DNA from 3 places in the Kribbella sp. NPDC050459 genome. Region 2 is predicted to be linked to each of the others. Evidence: riboswitches for the same ligand, from Rfam matches in the RefSeq annotation. Region 2 holds a riboswitch; each other region holds the start of a gene.
What was found. A riboswitch is a leader RNA that binds a small molecule or an ion and turns the genes downstream of it on or off. The one in region 2 is predicted to bind ZMP and ZTP.
Positions count from the first base shown of each region.

Region 1: it holds a riboswitch for ZMP and ZTP, as region 2 does, so the genes downstream of both, AB0I12_RS05650 (bifunctional 5,10-methylenetetrahydrofolate dehydrogenase/5,10-methenyltetrahydrofolate cyclohydrolase) here and AB0I12_RS14320 (glycine hydroxymethyltransferase) in region 2, are expected to answer to the same signal.
Region 3: it holds a riboswitch for ZMP and ZTP, as region 2 does, so the genes downstream of both, AB0I12_RS17815 (5-aminoimidazole-4-carboxamide ribonucleotide transformylase) here and AB0I12_RS14320 (glycine hydroxymethyltransferase) in region 2, are expected to answer to the same signal.

Region 1 is NZ_JBFAJQ010000001.1:1,232,467-1,237,445, forward strand. It holds gene prcB (proteasome subunit beta) at 1-648, shown strand, start outside; gene prcA (proteasome subunit alpha) at 686-1,528, shown strand; gene AB0I12_RS05640 (NUDIX hydrolase) at 1,525-2,160, shown strand; gene AB0I12_RS05645 (nitroreductase family deazaflavin-dependent oxidoreductase) at 2,180-2,599, shown strand; ZMP/ZTP riboswitch at 2,615-2,699, shown strand; gene AB0I12_RS05650 (bifunctional 5,10-methylenetetrahydrofolate dehydrogenase/5,10-methenyltetrahydrofolate cyclohydrolase) at 2,720-3,571, shown strand; gene AB0I12_RS05655 (phytanoyl-CoA dioxygenase family protein) at 3,580-4,434, opposite strand; gene AB0I12_RS05660 (helix-turn-helix domain-containing protein) at 4,500-4,979, shown strand, end outside.
Region 2 is NZ_JBFAJQ010000003.1:651,653-656,631, reverse strand. It holds gene AB0I12_RS14325 (DHA2 family efflux MFS transporter permease subunit) at 1-1,044, shown strand, start outside; gene AB0I12_RS14320 (glycine hydroxymethyltransferase) at 1,096-2,544, opposite strand; ZMP/ZTP riboswitch at 2,573-2,653, opposite strand; gene AB0I12_RS14315 (acyl-CoA dehydrogenase family protein) at 2,650-4,281, opposite strand; gene AB0I12_RS14310 (YhjD/YihY/BrkB family envelope integrity protein) at 4,345-4,979, shown strand, end outside.
Region 3 is NZ_JBFAJQ010000004.1:380,166-385,144, forward strand. It holds gene AB0I12_RS17810 (MMPL family transporter) at 1-1,638, shown strand, start outside; gene AB0I12_RS17815 (5-aminoimidazole-4-carboxamide ribonucleotide transformylase) at 1,639-2,517, opposite strand; ZMP/ZTP riboswitch at 2,536-2,612, opposite strand; gene AB0I12_RS17820 (class I SAM-dependent methyltransferase) at 2,615-3,343, opposite strand; gene AB0I12_RS17825 (CHAP domain-containing protein) at 3,427-3,951, opposite strand; gene AB0I12_RS17830 (acetolactate synthase large subunit) at 4,367-4,979, shown strand, end outside.

The DNA of each region.
Region 1 (4,979 bases), on a different contig from region 2:
GCCGGCGACCGGCGGGCCACGATGGGCAACATCATCGCCCAGCGTGACATCGAGAAGGTCTTCCCCGCCGACGAGTACTCGGCGGTCGCGTTCGCCGGCTCGGCCGGCTTCGGGATCGAGATGGTCCGGTTGTTCCAGGTCGAGCTGGAGCACTACGAGAAGCTCGAGGGCGCCACGCTCAGCCTCGACGGCAAGGCCAACCGGCTGAGCGCGCTGATCCGCGGCAATCTGCCGATGGCCATGCAGGGCCTCACCGTGGTGCCGCTGTTCGCGGGCTACGACGAGGACATCAAGGGCGGCCGGATCTTCTCCTACGACCCGACCGGCGGTCGGTACGAGGAGACCCACTTCTACAGCGTCGGCTCGGGCTCGCTGTTCGCCCGCGGCGCGCTGAAGAAGCTGTACCGCGAGGACCTGTCCGAGACCGACTGCGCGACGGTGGCGATCCAGTCGCTGATCGACGCGGCCGACGACGACTCTGCGACCGGCGGCCCGGACATGCTCCGGCGGATCTTCCCGGTGGTCGGCGTGGTCACCGCGGACGGGTACCGGCGGCTGCCGGAGGACGAGGTCGCGACGCTCGTCGACGCGGCCTGGAGCCAGCGGCACCAGCGTCCCGACGGCCCGGCCTCGGCGTCCCTGACCTGACCAAGATCTCGATCGACTGACGAGGACGACACCTTCGATGAGCGTTCCCTTCTACGTCTCGCCCGAGCAGCTGATGCGGGACCGGGCGGACTTCGCCCGCAAAGGCATCGCCAAGGGCCGCAGCGCGATCGCGCTGCAATATGCCGACGGCATCCTGTTCGTCGCGGAGAACCGCTCGCCTGCACTGCACAAGGTCGCGGAGATCTACGACCGGATGGCGTTCGCCGCTGTCGGGCGGTACAACGAGTTCGAGAACCTGCGGATCGCCGGCGTCCGGCTCGCCGACATGCGCGGGTACTCCTACGACCGCCGCGACGTCACCGGCCGGGCGCTGGCCAACGCCTACGCGCAGACCCTCGGCGCGATCTTCTCCTCCGGCGGTGAGAAGCCGCTCGAGGTCGAGATCCTGGTCGCCGAGATCGGCGCGAGCCCGGCCGAGGACCAGATCTACCGGCTGACGTACGACGGCTCGATCGCCGACGTCCGGGGGTACGCCGTGATGGGCGGCCCGGCCGAGCAGGTCGCGGACTACGTCGGCGAGCACTACAGCGAGGGCATCTCGCTGGCCGGCGCGCTCCGGCTCGCCGTGGACGCGCTCGGCCACGACGGCACCGAGGTCCGGGAGCTGACGCCGGACCAGCTCGAGGTCGCGGTTCTGGACCGGACCCGGTCGCAGGTGCGCAAGTTCAAGCGGATGTCCGAGGAGACGCTCGCCGGCATCCTGAGCGAGTCCCGCCCGGCCGAGGCTCCCACGGAGCCGGCCGAGGAGGAGTCTGAGGCATCGGGCGAGTCGCCGGCCGACGAGGCTCCGGTGGCCCCGGCGGAGGACGACGCGCCGGTCGCGCCGCCGGAGGATCCCGACACCGACCGTCCGCTGTGACGGACCGGAACGAGAGCTCAGCCGCTACCGACGAGGTGGCGGCTGAGCAGTTCTCGGGCCAGTTGACTGTCGCCCGGGTCGGGGATCCGGAGCCGTGGGAGCTGCTGGGGGAGGAGCCCGGCTTCCACCGGTTCCTGACGGTGAACCTGCGCCGCTACCGGATGCCGGACGGTCGCGAGGTCGACTGGGACGTATTCGGCCCGAGGTCCGCGGCCGGGATCACGTCCGGTGTGACGGTGCTGCCGTTGACCCCCGAAGGCCGGATCGTGACGGTGCGGATGTTCCGGGCCGGTCCGGACCGGGTCGTCACCAACCTGCCGGGCGGCTACGTCGAGCCGGGCGAAGACCCCGCGCTCGCCGGCGCCCGGGAGCTCGAGGAGGAGACCGGCTACCTCTGTGAGTCGCTCGACATCGTCGGCTGGCAGTGGTCGTCGGCGTCCTCGACGTACCGCAAGTACGTCGGGATCGCGCGCGGCTGCCGCCCGGACGGGAAGCAGCAGCTGGACGAGACCGAGGACTGTGTCCCGGTCGAGCTGACCGTGGACGCGTTCCGCGCCGAGCTGCGCACTCCCGGTGCGATGACCGGAATCGACGCGGCCTATCTGGCGTTGGACCACGCAGGATTGCTTTGACACACTGCGGAGGATCGATATGAGCGACTGGAACGCGAACGTCATCGAGGAGTTCCGGGCCAACGAAGGCAAGGTCGGAGGCCAGTTCGAGGGTGCACCGATGGTGTTGCTGCACCACTACGGCCGCAAGAGCGGGCAGGAGTACGTCGCTCCGACGATGTATCTCGCCGACGAGACCGACCCGGACGTGATCTACGTCTTCGCCAGCAAGGGCGGCGCGCCCACCGACCCGGAGTGGTACCGCAACCTCGTCGCCGCCGGTAAGGGCACCGTCGAGATCGGCACCGAGAAGCACGACGTCACGGTCACCGACGTGACCGGCGGCGAGCGCGACCGCATCTACGCCGAGCAGGCGCGCCGCTACCCGGGCTTCGCCGACTACGAACGCCGGACCGCCGGTGTCCGGACCATCCCCGTCCTCGCGCTGAAGCGCGCGTAAGGGGCCGGTATCCTGGCGGCGGACCGCGACTGGCGCTGAGGTGGACGACCACCGGGGAACGGTCTGCCATCCGGCTTCGCCGCGCGCCTGGGCACCTTCTGCGACACAGGAGTGCTCCAGATGACCGCTGATCTCATGATCGGGACCGATCTCGCGGCCGAGATGGTCGCCAAGACTGCAGAGCGCGCCCGCGCCCTGCAGGAGCAGTACGGCGTCCAGCCGTGCCTGGCGACCGTTCTGGTGGGTGACGACCCGGCGTCGGCGACGTACGTGCGGATGAAGCAGAACCGGTCGAAGAAGGCCGGGATCGCGTCGCGCAGCGTCGTACTGCCGGCCACGACGACCACCGCCGAACTCGTCGCGGAGATCACCAAGCTGTCCGGCGACCCGGCGGTGCACGGGATCCTGCTGCAGCACCCGGTGCCGGCGCAGATCGACGAGCGGGCCGCGTTCGAGGCGATCGACCCGGCGAAGGACGTCGACGGCGTGACCATGCGCTCGTTCGCGGCGATGGCGTTCAACGACACCAAGGACCCGGGGTTCCGGTCCGCGACGCCCGGCGGGATCATGCGACTGCTCGCGGCGTACGACGTCCCGCTCGAAGGGGCGCACGCGGTGGTGATCGGCCGCAGCCCGATCCTCGGCAAGCCGGCCGGCATGTTGCTGCTGGCATCGAATGCGACCGTCACGTACGCGCACTCCCGGACGCGCGACCTGCCGGAACTGGTCCGGACCGCGGACGTCGTGATCGCCGCCGTCGGCAAGGCGAACTTCGTCCGCGGTGACTGGCTGAAGCCCGGCGCCGTGGTGGTCGACGCCGGCTACAACGAGGGCAACGTCGGTGACGTGCACTTCGCGGAGGCGGCCGAGGTCGCCCGGCTGATCACGCCGGTCCCGGGCGGCGTCGGGCCGATGACGATCGCCCTCCTCCTGGAGCAAACCGCCGACGCCGCCGAGGCCCAGCTGCGGTAGGGCGTGTCCTAGCGGTCGCAGCCGCCGTCCTTGTCCGGGCGGGAGTGCGGCCGGGCGATGTCGTCGAGGCCTTTGTAGGCGTACGGGTCGGTGCCGGCGACCATGACGATGTCGCGGTAGTCGTGCTTGGCGACGTGAACGCCGTCCGGCACGGAGTGCCAGGGGAGCAGCGACTCGGCGCTCATGTAGTGGTTGGCGAGCGCGCGGCGGAGACCGCGGCGGCCGGTGTTCGGCAGTGATCGGTGCAGGAGGTAGCCGTTGAAGATCACCGCCGAGCCGGCCGGCACCTCGACCGGTACGGCGTCGTCGTCGGAGTACGGGAAGTCGAATGCCTCCACCGTGCAGTCGAAGCGGAGATCGTCCTGCTCCCGATCGGGATAGATGACCCCACGCCGGTGCGAGCCCGGCAAGACCCACAGGCAGCCGTTCTCCACGGTGGCGTCGTCGAGTGCGATCCAGGCCGCGGTCAGCGAGCGGTCCCTGGTCGGGATGAAGAACTCGTCCTGATGCCACGCCTGGCCCGGCCTGCCCTCGGCCTTGATGAACAGCATGGACTGCATCGCCTTGACGTTCGGCCCGATGACCGCGGTCAACGTCTCGACCACGCGCGGCGCGTGCAGGGCGGCGAGCGCGACGTCGGACGCCTTGTGCGGGTGGTGGATGCAGAGGAACTGCCGCAGGACGTCGTCGGTGGACTCCGTGTCCGGAGCGCCCTCGACGGTGCCGAGGTCGCCGCGGCAGAGCTGCTCGGCGGCAGTGTGGAGCGCGGTGACCTCTTCGGGTGGGAGGGCCTGATCGAGGACGACGAAGCCGTCCCGCCGGTAGGACTCGACCAGCTCGTCGGTGATCTCGGTGAAGTGCATTCAGCCACTGTCGCGGAGCACGCGGAGCCGGCCAATGTCGCAGACGAGCGCTCTACTATCTGTTCATGATCTTGCGATCGCCGGTGATCAGCGTGAACTCGCCGATCCAGATCGCGGACTACGCTCCCGGAGCGACCTACGGGCCGCGCCGCCTGCCGAACTTCGAACTGCTCTGGATCCTCCACGGTTCCGCGCTCTGGCGAACCGAGGTGTACGACGACGCGGGTGTCCGGCAGGCGACGGTCGAGCGCGAGCTCCGGCCCGGCTCGCTCGCACTCGCCAAGCGCGGGAATCGGGACGCCTATAGCTGGGACTGTGATCGCGGATCGCGGCATGCGTACGTGCACTTCCAGATCGAGGACCTCGGCGACCTCGGCGATCCGGCTGATTGGCCCTGGGTGCGGTCGATGTCTGATCCGGGCCTGCTCGCGGAGCTGTGCAGCTACTTGCTGGACGTTCCGACGCCGGCCCGGGGCCACAGCGACCGGCTGGTCGCGACGATGCTCGAGGTCTTCGTCAGCGCTCCGGCCGGCCCGCCACATGCC
Region 2 (4,979 bases):
CACGCCGGCTGGCAGTGGATCTTCGTGATCAACGTGCCGATCGCGTTCCTCGCCGCATTCGCCGTCACGCTGCTCGTCCCGGAGAGCCGCAGCTCGAACCGCCCGGCCATCGACTGGCCCGGCATCGTCTTGTCCAGCGCGGGTCTGGCCGCTCTGGTGTACGGCGTGACGAAGGCCGGCGAGACGTCCTGGGGTGACGGCGTCACGATCGTGTACCTCGCGCTGGCCGTCGTCCTGATCGGCGCGTTCCTGCTCTGGCAGCGGCGGGCCGCCGGTCCGCTGATCGAGCTGCGATTGTTCAGCGAGAAGGTGTTCACCGGCGGCGCCGTACTGCTGACGGTCTCGGTGTTCGCGATCTTCGGGCTGCTGTTCACGATGCCGCAGTACTTCCAGGGCATCAACGGGTCCGACGCGCTGCACACCGGGCTGAAGCTGCTGCCGTTCATCGGCGGCATGACGGTCGGCGCGAAGCTGGCCGAACCGGTCGAGGCCCGCGTCGGCACCCGGCTGGTCGTGATGACCGGTTTCGCGGTGATGGCGGCCGGGTTCGTGCTCGGCGCCTTCACCGACCTCGGCACCGGGTACGGCTACACCGCGACCTGGTTCGCCGTGGTCGGCTTCGGCCTCGGGTGCTCGATGCCGCAGGCAATGAACGCGGCGCTCGGCGTCCTCGACCCGGAGCGGGCCGGCACCGGATCGGGCCTGCTGCAGGCGTTCCGCCAGGTCGGCGGCACGGTGGGAGTCGCCGTCCTCGGCACCGTCCTGAACTCGGTCTATCGCCACGACGTCGACACCGCAGGTCTGCCGGCGCAGGCAGCGGACGCGGTCGAGAAGAGCCTCGGCGGCGGACTCGCGGTGGCCGCGAAGACGGGGTCGGCCGACCTCGCGAACAGCGTGCGCGACGCCTTCCTCACCAGCCTGAACACCACGATGTGGGTGTCCGCCGGCATCGCTGTCACCGGCGCGGTCCTCGCGGCCGTACTGATGCCGAAGCGTGCCGCGAAACCGTCGCCGGACGTCCTGATGGGTGTGCAGGACTCCTGATCACACGACACAGCGCCCGCTCCACGGGGGGAGCGGGCGCTGGTTTGCGTGTCAGTTGAGCACGAGGCCCGGGTACAGCGGGAACTTCTCGAGCATCTCGGCCGAGGCGGCCTTGGTCTTGTCGGCGACGCCGTCGGCCAGCACGTACTTCGCCTTGGACGGTGCGCCCGCAGAGGTGGTCGTCGGCGTGGTCGCGGAGAGCACGTCGACGATCAGCTCGGCGACCCGGTCGAACTCGTCGGCGCCGAAGCCGCGCGTGGTGAGCGCCGGCGTACCGATCCGGACGCCCGACGTGTACCAGGCGCCGTTCGGGTCGCGCGGGACGGCGTTGCGGTTGGTGACGATGCCCGCGTCGAGCAGCGCGGACTCGGCCTGCCGGCCGGTGACGCCGTACGACGAGACGTCGAGCAGGACCAGGTGGTTCTCGGTGCCGTCCGTCACCAGCTTGACGCCGCGCTTCATCAGACCCTCGGCAAGCGTGACCGCGTTGTCGGCGACCGCCTGCGCGTACTGCTGGAACGAGGGCTGCCGCGCCTCGGCCAGCGCGACGGCCTTCGCGGCCATCGTCTGGCTGAGCGGGCCGCCCAGGACCATCGGGCAGCCGCGGTCGACGGACTCGGCGTACTCCGGCTGGCACAGGACCATGCCGCCGCGCGGGCCGCGCAGCGACTTGTGCGTCGTGGTCGTCGTGACGTGCGCGTGCGGGACCGGGTCGAAGTCGCCGGTGAAGACCTTGCCCGCGACCAGGCCGGCGAAGTGCGCCATGTCGACCATCAGGGTCGCGCCGACCTCGTCGGCGATCTCGCGCATTGTCGCGAAGTTCACCTTGCGCGGGTACGCCGAGTAGCCGGCGATCAGGATCAGCGGCTTGAACTCGCGGGCCTTGCGGGCGACGTCGTCGTAGTCGAGCAGGCCGGTCGCCGGGTCGGTGCCGTAGGAGTGCTGGTTGAACATCTTGCCGGAGATGTTCGGCCGGAAACCGTGCGTCAGGTGACCGCCGGCGTCCAGCGACATACCGAGCATCTTCTGGTCGCCGAGCGCCTTGCGGAGCTTGGTCCAGTCCTCCTCGCTCAGGTCGTTGACGTGCTTCGCGCCCGCCTCGGCCAGCGCCGGGGACTCGATCCGCTGGGCCAGGATCGCCCAGAACGCGACCAGGTTCGCGTCGATGCCGGAGTGCGGCTGGACGTAGGCGTGCGGCGCGTCGAACAGGGCCCGCGCGTGGTCGGCCGCGGTCTGCTCGACGGTGTCGACGTTCTGGCAGCCGGCGTAGAAGCGGTGCCCGATGGTGCCCTCGGCGTACTTGTCCGACAGCCAGTTGCCCATCGTGAGCAAGGTGGCGGGGGAGGCGTAGTTCTCGCTCGCGATCAGCTTCAGCGAGGACCGCTGGTCGGCCAGCTCGGCCTTGATCGCGCCGGCGATGGTGGGCTCCACCGCGGCGATCACCTGCAGCGCGTTGTTGTACGCGGCCGACGCGGCGGCGGCGTCGAAGGGTTGAGTCATCGTTGTCTCTCCTGCGGTTGCAGTGGGTCGCCGGCACCCAGGCGCACGGTGCCCGCGTTCTTCGCTCCCCGGTGGTTCTCCACCTAGCGCGCCAGTCGCGACGCCTCACCCTATCGCGCGCTCGAGGATCCGATCGAACGGCGTCGTGCGCGGCAGCGTCCCGAACACTCCGCCCCAGTCACCCGCCAGCCGCGACGCGACGAATGCGTCCGCGACCTCGGGCGCGGAATGCCGGATCAGCAACGATGCCTGGAGGCAAAGAGCCATCTGTCCGGCCAGCCTGCGCGCGCCCGCTTCGGCATTCTCGGTGTCAGCAAGCGCTTGCAGTACGTCGTTCACCGCCGCGTCCAGCCGCTGATCGGCACCCTGAACGGCAGCCATCTCCGTCAGCCACGCGTCGAGCGACTCCGGGCGGCGCAGCGCCCGCAGGACGTCGAGCGCGTTGACGTTGCCTGATCCTTCCCAGATCGAGTTCAGCGGCGACTCCCGGTAGAGCAGCGGCAGCCCGGACTCCTCGACGTACCCGTTCCCGCCGAGGCATTCCAGCGCCTCGGCCACCATGAACGGCGTCCGCTTGCACACCCAGAACTTCGCGAGCGGCAGCGCGATCCGCCGGAACGCCGCCTGCTGCGGGTCGCCCGCGGTCGCGGCGTCCACCGCGGCGGCCAGGCGCATCCCCAGGGCCGTCGCCGCCTCGGACTCGATCGCGAGATCCGCCAACACGTTCTGCATGGCCGGCTTGTCCGCCAGCAACCCACCGAACGCGCTCCGGTGCCGCGTATGCCAAGCAGCCTCGACCAGCGCCCGCCGCTGCAGGGCCGCGGAGCCGAGCACACAGTCCAGACGGGTCGCCGCGACCATCTCGATGATCGTCCGCACCCCGGCGCCCTCGTCTCCCAGCCGGTACCCGATGGTGCCGTGGAACTCGACCTCCGACGACGCGTTCGACCGGTTCCCGAGCTTGTCCTTGAGCCGCTGCAGCGCGAACGGGTTCCGGTTGCCGTCGGCAAGAACCCGCGGTACGACGAAGCAGCTCAGTCCGTCCGGCGCCTGCGCCAGGACCAGGAAGAGGTCCACCTGCGGCGCGGAGCAGAACCACTTGTGCCCGTTCAGCTGGTACACGTCCCCGGCCGGGGTCGCGGTCGTGAGGTTCGCCCGGACGTCGGAGCCGCCCTGCTTCTCGGTCATCCCCATCCCCGCGAGTACGCCGTGCTTCGCCGCGACCGGCAACCGCCGTACGTCGTACCGGGTCGACGCCAGTTGCGGGACCCATTCCTTGGCGAGCTGCTCGTCCGCCCTGAGCGCCGGCACCGCGGCGTACGTCATCGAGATCGGGCAGCCGTGCCCGGGCTCGACCTGCGACCACAGGTAGAACCCCGCGGCGCGGGTCAGGTGTGGCGCCGGGTGGTCGCTCGGCTGTGTCGTCCAGGGCGCGGCCTGGAGCCCGAACCCGACGGCCTGCTCCATCAGCCAGTGCCACGACGGGTGGAACTCGACCTCGTCGATCCGGTTCCCGTAGCGGTCGTGGGTGCGCAGGACCGGCGGGTTCTGGTTCGCGGGGAGGGCGTGCGCACGGGCCTCCTCGGAGCCCGCGAGCTCGCCGATCCGGCCGAGTCCGGGATCCGCCGTCAGGTCGGCGTACGGACGCAGAGCGTCACCGAGGGGCCGGTCCTGGGTGAAGAAGTTCACGCCCCGCAGTGGGGGAGCCTGATTCGTTACCGCGAATGGGTCCGCCATGTCAGTACGGTAAGCGGTATGGCACGTTCTGGGGCAGGACCCACTGGTGGGAGCTCCCTCTCATTGGCATGGGTTCGCAAGGTCCCCGCGACGACCTGGAAGCTGCTCACCCAGACGGTCGGCGTCTGTCTGCGCTACCGGGTCACCGGACTCGCGGCCGAGGGGGCGTTCTTCGCGATCCTCTCGCTGCCGCCGCTGATCTTCGGGCTGGCCGGCTCGCTCGGTTACATCGCGAGCAAGTGGTTCGAGGTCGAGACGATCAACGACATCAAGCAGCAGATCGTCGACCTGGCCGCCCGGGCGCTGACCGACGACTCGATCAAGAACGTCATCGCGCCGACCCTCGACCAGGTGCTGAACGGCGGCCGGCCGGACGTCATCTCGATCGGTTTCGTGCTGGCCCTGTGGTCCGGCAGCCGCGCGCTGAACGTGTTCGTCGACACCATCACGATCATGTACGGGATGGGCGGCAAGCGGGGCATCGTCCGGACCCGGGCGCTGTCGTTCTCGCTGTACTGCGCGGCCCTCGTCATCGGGGTCATCGTCCTGCCGCTGGTGCTGGCCGGACCGAACGCGGTCGACGCGCTGCTGCCGCACCGGCTGGACTTCCTGAACCAGCTGTACTGGCCGGTGGTCACGATCCTGTCCGCGGGCTTCCTGAACACCCTGTACCACCTGTCGGTCCCGATCCGGACGCC
Region 3 (4,979 bases), on a different contig from region 2:
TTCAGCGTCGGCGGCGGACTGGCGATCCTCGGTCTGCTCGCGGCGGTGAAGACGTTCCCGGTGTCCGCGCCGACGGTCGCGACCTTGCTCGGCCTCGGGGTCGCGATCGACTACGGACTCTTCCTGGTGTCGCGCCATCGCGAGCAGTTGGAGGACGGGATGAGCGTCCGCGAGTCGGCGGGACGGGCCGCCTCCACCTCCGGTGCGGCCATCGTGGTCGCCGGTGGGACGGTCGTGATCGCGATCCTCGGTCTGTACGTGTCCGGCGTACCGTTCGTCGGCGCGCTCGGGCTGTCGTCGGCGATCGTGGTCGCGGTCACGGTGCTGGCCGCCCTGACGCTGATCCCCGCGCTGCTGGGGCTGGCGAACCTGAAGGTCCTGAACCGCAAGGACCGGCACCACCTCACCGAGGAACGCGAACTCGAGGCCGGCCTCCCGGATGATTCCGCGGTCGCCGCGCATCGTGCGGAGGAACACGAACGCCGCGACGCCGCGCACGAGCGGAGTGCGTTCGCGCGCTGGGGCCGCAAGGTGAGCGCCCGGCCGTGGCCGTTCGGCATCGCCGCGACGCTGGTGCTGCTCGTCCTGTCGATCCCGCTGCTGTCGATGAACCTCGGCCAGCTCGACGCCGGTACCGACCCGGCCCAGGACTCCAGCCGGAAGGCGTACGACCTGATTGCGCAGGGGTTCGGCCCGGGAGCCAACGGTCCGCTGACGGTCGTCGTCCAGCTGGAGTCGGTGAGTGCGGCCGACAAGCAGTCGGTGCTCAGCGGCCTGGCTTCGACGCTGCAGAAGACCCCGGGCGTGGCCGCCGTCCAGCAGCCGAGCACGAACAGCGCCGGGACGACCGCGATCATCAACGTCGTCCCGACCACGTCGCCGTCGTCGGCCGACACCGAGGACCTGGTCAACCGGATCCGTGACGACGTGCTGCCCGGCCAGAAGGAACCGACGTACGTCGTCGGCACCACCGCCGGGTACGTCGACTTCACCGAGAAGGTGGGCAGCCGGATGCCGTGGCTGATCGGGGCCGTGGTGCTGCTCGCGTTCGTGCTGCTGACGGTGGCGTTCCGCTCGCTGCTGATCGGCGTGAAGGCCGCGGTTCTCAACCTGTTGTCGGTCGGGGCCGCGTACGGCGTGATCGTCGCGGTCTTCCAGTGGGGCTGGGGATCGTCGCTGGTCGGGATCGACGAGAAGGTGCCGATCCCGTCGTTCGTGCCGATGCTGATGTTCGCGATCGTGTTCGGGCTCTCGATGGACTACGAGGTGTTCCTGCTGTCCCGGGTGCACGAGGCCTGGATCGCGACCGGGGACAGCCACCGCGCGGTCGCGATCGGGATCGGCGCGACCGCGCGGGTGATCACCACGGCGGCCGCGATCATGATCGTGGTCTTCCTGAGCTTCGTCCAGGACGACGACCCGACGGTGAAGATGCTGGCGGTCGGCATGGCCGTGGCCGTGCTGATCGACGCCAGCATCGTCAGGATGATCCTGGTCCCGTCCGTGATGACGCTGCTCGGCCCGCGCGCCTGGTGGCTGCCGCGCTGGCTGGACCGGATCGTGCCCGACATCCAGCTCGAGGGCGGAGCGCCGTCGGCGCCCCCGGCGCCACGGGAGAAGGTGGGCTCGGCTCCCTGATCAGTGCCGGAACAACCGGACACCGGTCACGGTCCGGCGGATGCCTCGCTCGGCGCACGCCGCGGCGACCTCGCCGGACCGGATCGACCCGCCGGGCTCCACGATGTGCGTGACGCCGTACCGCTGCGCCTCGTCGACGTTGTCGCTGAAGGGGAGTACGCCGTCGGACACCATCGTGACGCCGGTGAGCGGCTCGTCCGAGCGGCGGGACCACCACAGCGCGGCCTTCTCACCGGCCAGGCGGGTGCAGTCGACGCGGGACTGCTGGCCCGCGCCGATGCCGATCGCCACCGTGTCCTTCACCATCACCACGGTGTTCGACTGGGTGTAGCGGGCGACGATCAGGCCGAGCACGGCATCGTCGGGGAGGTCGCGCGGCACCGGCAGCGCGTCGCGCTCCTGCGTAAGCCGCGCGCCGAAGATCTCCCGTACCTCCTCGGCCGGCGGCTCGAACTCCGGGTCGACCTCGAGCACCAGGTAGGTTCCGCGCTTCTTCGCGGCCAGGATCTCGACGACGCCCTCGTCGTACCCGGGCGCGATGATCCCGTCCGAGACGACCCGCTTCAGCACGCCGGCCAGCTCCAGGTCGACCGGATGCGAGACCGCCACGAAGTCGCCGTACGACGACTTCGGATCGGCGTCCCGGGCCCGGGTGTACGCCGCCGCCACGGTCTCGCCGAGCGCCGCGCCGGCGGGGGAGACGTGCTTGTACGACGCCGCCGCCGGCCTTCCGAGCGCCTGCGCGGCGTCGCGCACCAACTGCCATCCGGTCAAGGCGTCGAGGATGTTGATGTACGACGGTTCGCCCGCGACCACCGTGAACGGCGGGTGCTCGACAGCGGCCGTTTGATGAGGATTCGTTCCGTACCGCAGGCGCATCGCGACCTCCGAGTCGATCGGAGGCGCCCAGGCGGACGACGCCCTGTAGTTCGCTCCCTGGTGGTGATCCACCCTCGCCAGTCGCGGTGCGGCCAGACTACTTCGTGGCGCGGACGACGAGCATCGGCGCGTCCGCGGTCGGCGGCTCCCCGTGCCACCCGCTCTCGATCGTCACGCCGGTGAACCCGGCCTGCCGCAGATCGGCGGTGATCTCCTCGGCCGTCCGGAAGTACAAGACGTTGCGGTAGACCGCGTCGTGGCCGTCCGGGAAGACGTTGTGGGCATCGAACACCACGCGCCCGCCGGCGATCTCGATCAGCTCGAGCCACTCCTTCAGATGTCCGGCCGCGGTGTCGCGCTCGCCGTACGTCGCGTCGCTCGTCCACTGCTCCCACGCGCGGGCCGCCGGGTTGCGCGACTCGAACGCGAACATCCCACCGGGACGCAGCGCGGCGGCGAGCGCTGTCACCGACGCCTGGTGTTCCGCGACGTGCATCATCGTGTTGCCGCTGCTGACCACGAGATCCGCATCGCCGCTCGGCTCGACCACGTGATGGTCGCCGTCGATCCAGGTGACCGCCTCGGCGCCCGGCTGGCGGCGTGCGTAGCCGAGCATCGTCGGGCTCGGGTCGATGCCGATCACCGCCCGGCCCGGCGCGACGAGGGACCGGGTGAGGAGACCGGTGCCGCAGCCGAAGTCGATGACCTTCGTCGTGCCCTCGGCCAGTGACCGGTAGTAGGCGTGGTCGTCGCCCGGCGGGTTGTCCAGGTCGTACAGATGCACCAGCTGCTCGTCGCCGTACGGATCGTCAGTCACGTATCGCATGCTAGGCAGCCGCGTCGGCCGCGGACCAGGAAAAGAGGGGAGCCGGTGCGGGGGACGAGTTCCGCACCGGCTCGATCAGGGGATCAGACCGCGGAGACCCAGGCGTAGATGTCGGCGGGACGGCCGGCGTTCCCGGCGTGCTGCGGGTCGAACGGCCCGTGCTTGCGCACCTCGTTGCCCGAGTTGCCCTCGACCGTGCTGATCCTGCCGTCGGTGCCGACGGCAACGACCACGCCGGTGTGCACGCTGGTGTCGGTGTCATCCGGGCCGGTGCCGTAGAGCACGATGTCACCGGGCTGCATGCCGGTGTCGCCGTCGTGCGTGCGGCCCTTTCCCTGGCCCCAGGTGTAGATGTCGCCGGTGAAGCCGTAGTTGGGGATCTGGATGCCGGCCTGCCGCCAGGTCCAGGTGGCGAAGTGCGCGCACCACGCCTCGCACGGTCCGTACGGGTTGCAGTTGCTGCCGGGCGGTGTCTCCTGCTGGCCCACCTCGCCGTTGGCCGCGTTCACGATGGTTGTCCGGGTGTCGGCCGCGGCGGCGGTCAGCGACAGCGATCCGCAGAGGGCGACGGCAACGGCCGCCACGAGCATTCGTACCGAGAGGCGCATGGTCACTCCGATCGGGAGAGGGGGCGGTGGAAACCTTCGAGCGCGCGACCCCAGTATGTGACTGATTAACCTCACAGAGCCATTGCGGCGGCATCAAGTTACCGACACGCTGATCGTAAGACGGCTGTCCCAGATATTGAGACACAGGCGAGCCCAACTTGACCCGGTCGCCGGTTGTCGGCGAATAATGCCTACATGCGATCGATTCTCCTCGTACTTGTGCGGCGCGCCGACTGACGCGACCACAGAGTCGAGCGCGCCCCTTCAGCCAACCCGGCGGAAGGGGTTTTTTGTTGCCAATGCGACTATCTGCGACCCAGTAGCGCGGCGGGAACGACCACGAGCGAGGATGGATCGGTCGCGAAAAGCGCAGCTTTTTCGGCACAACAGCGTGACTGACTGAGGGAAGGCACTCATGAGTGAGCAGCTGACCGGGGCACAGGCTCTGATCCGCGCACTGGAACATGCCGGGGTCGACACCGTCTTCGGCATCCCGGGCGGCGCGATCCTCCCGGCGTACGACCCGATGCTCGACTCGACCCAGATCCGCCACATCCTGGTACGTCACGAGCAGGGCGCCGGCCACGCCGCCCAGGGGTACGCCGCGGCGTCCGGCAAGGTCGGCGTCTGTATGGCCACCTCGGGACCGGGCGCGACGAACCTCGTCACCCCGATCGCCGACGCGTACATGGACTCGGTGCCGCTGGTGGCGATCACCGGGCAGGTCGCGAGCGCCGCGATCGGCACCGACGCCTTCCAGGAGGCCGACATCCGCGGCATCACGATGCCGATCACCAAGCACAACTTCCTGGTCAACAACCCGGACGAGATCGCCACCACGATCGCCGAGGCCTTCCACATCGCCTCCACCGGCCGGCCCGGCCCGGTGCTGGTCGACGTGACCAAGGACGCGATGCAGACCAAGGGCGTCGACTTCCAGTGGCCGACCGAGCTCTCGCTGCCCGGCTACCGGCCGGTGACCCGCCCGCACCCCAAGCAGGTGCGTGAGGCGGCCCGCCTGATCGCCG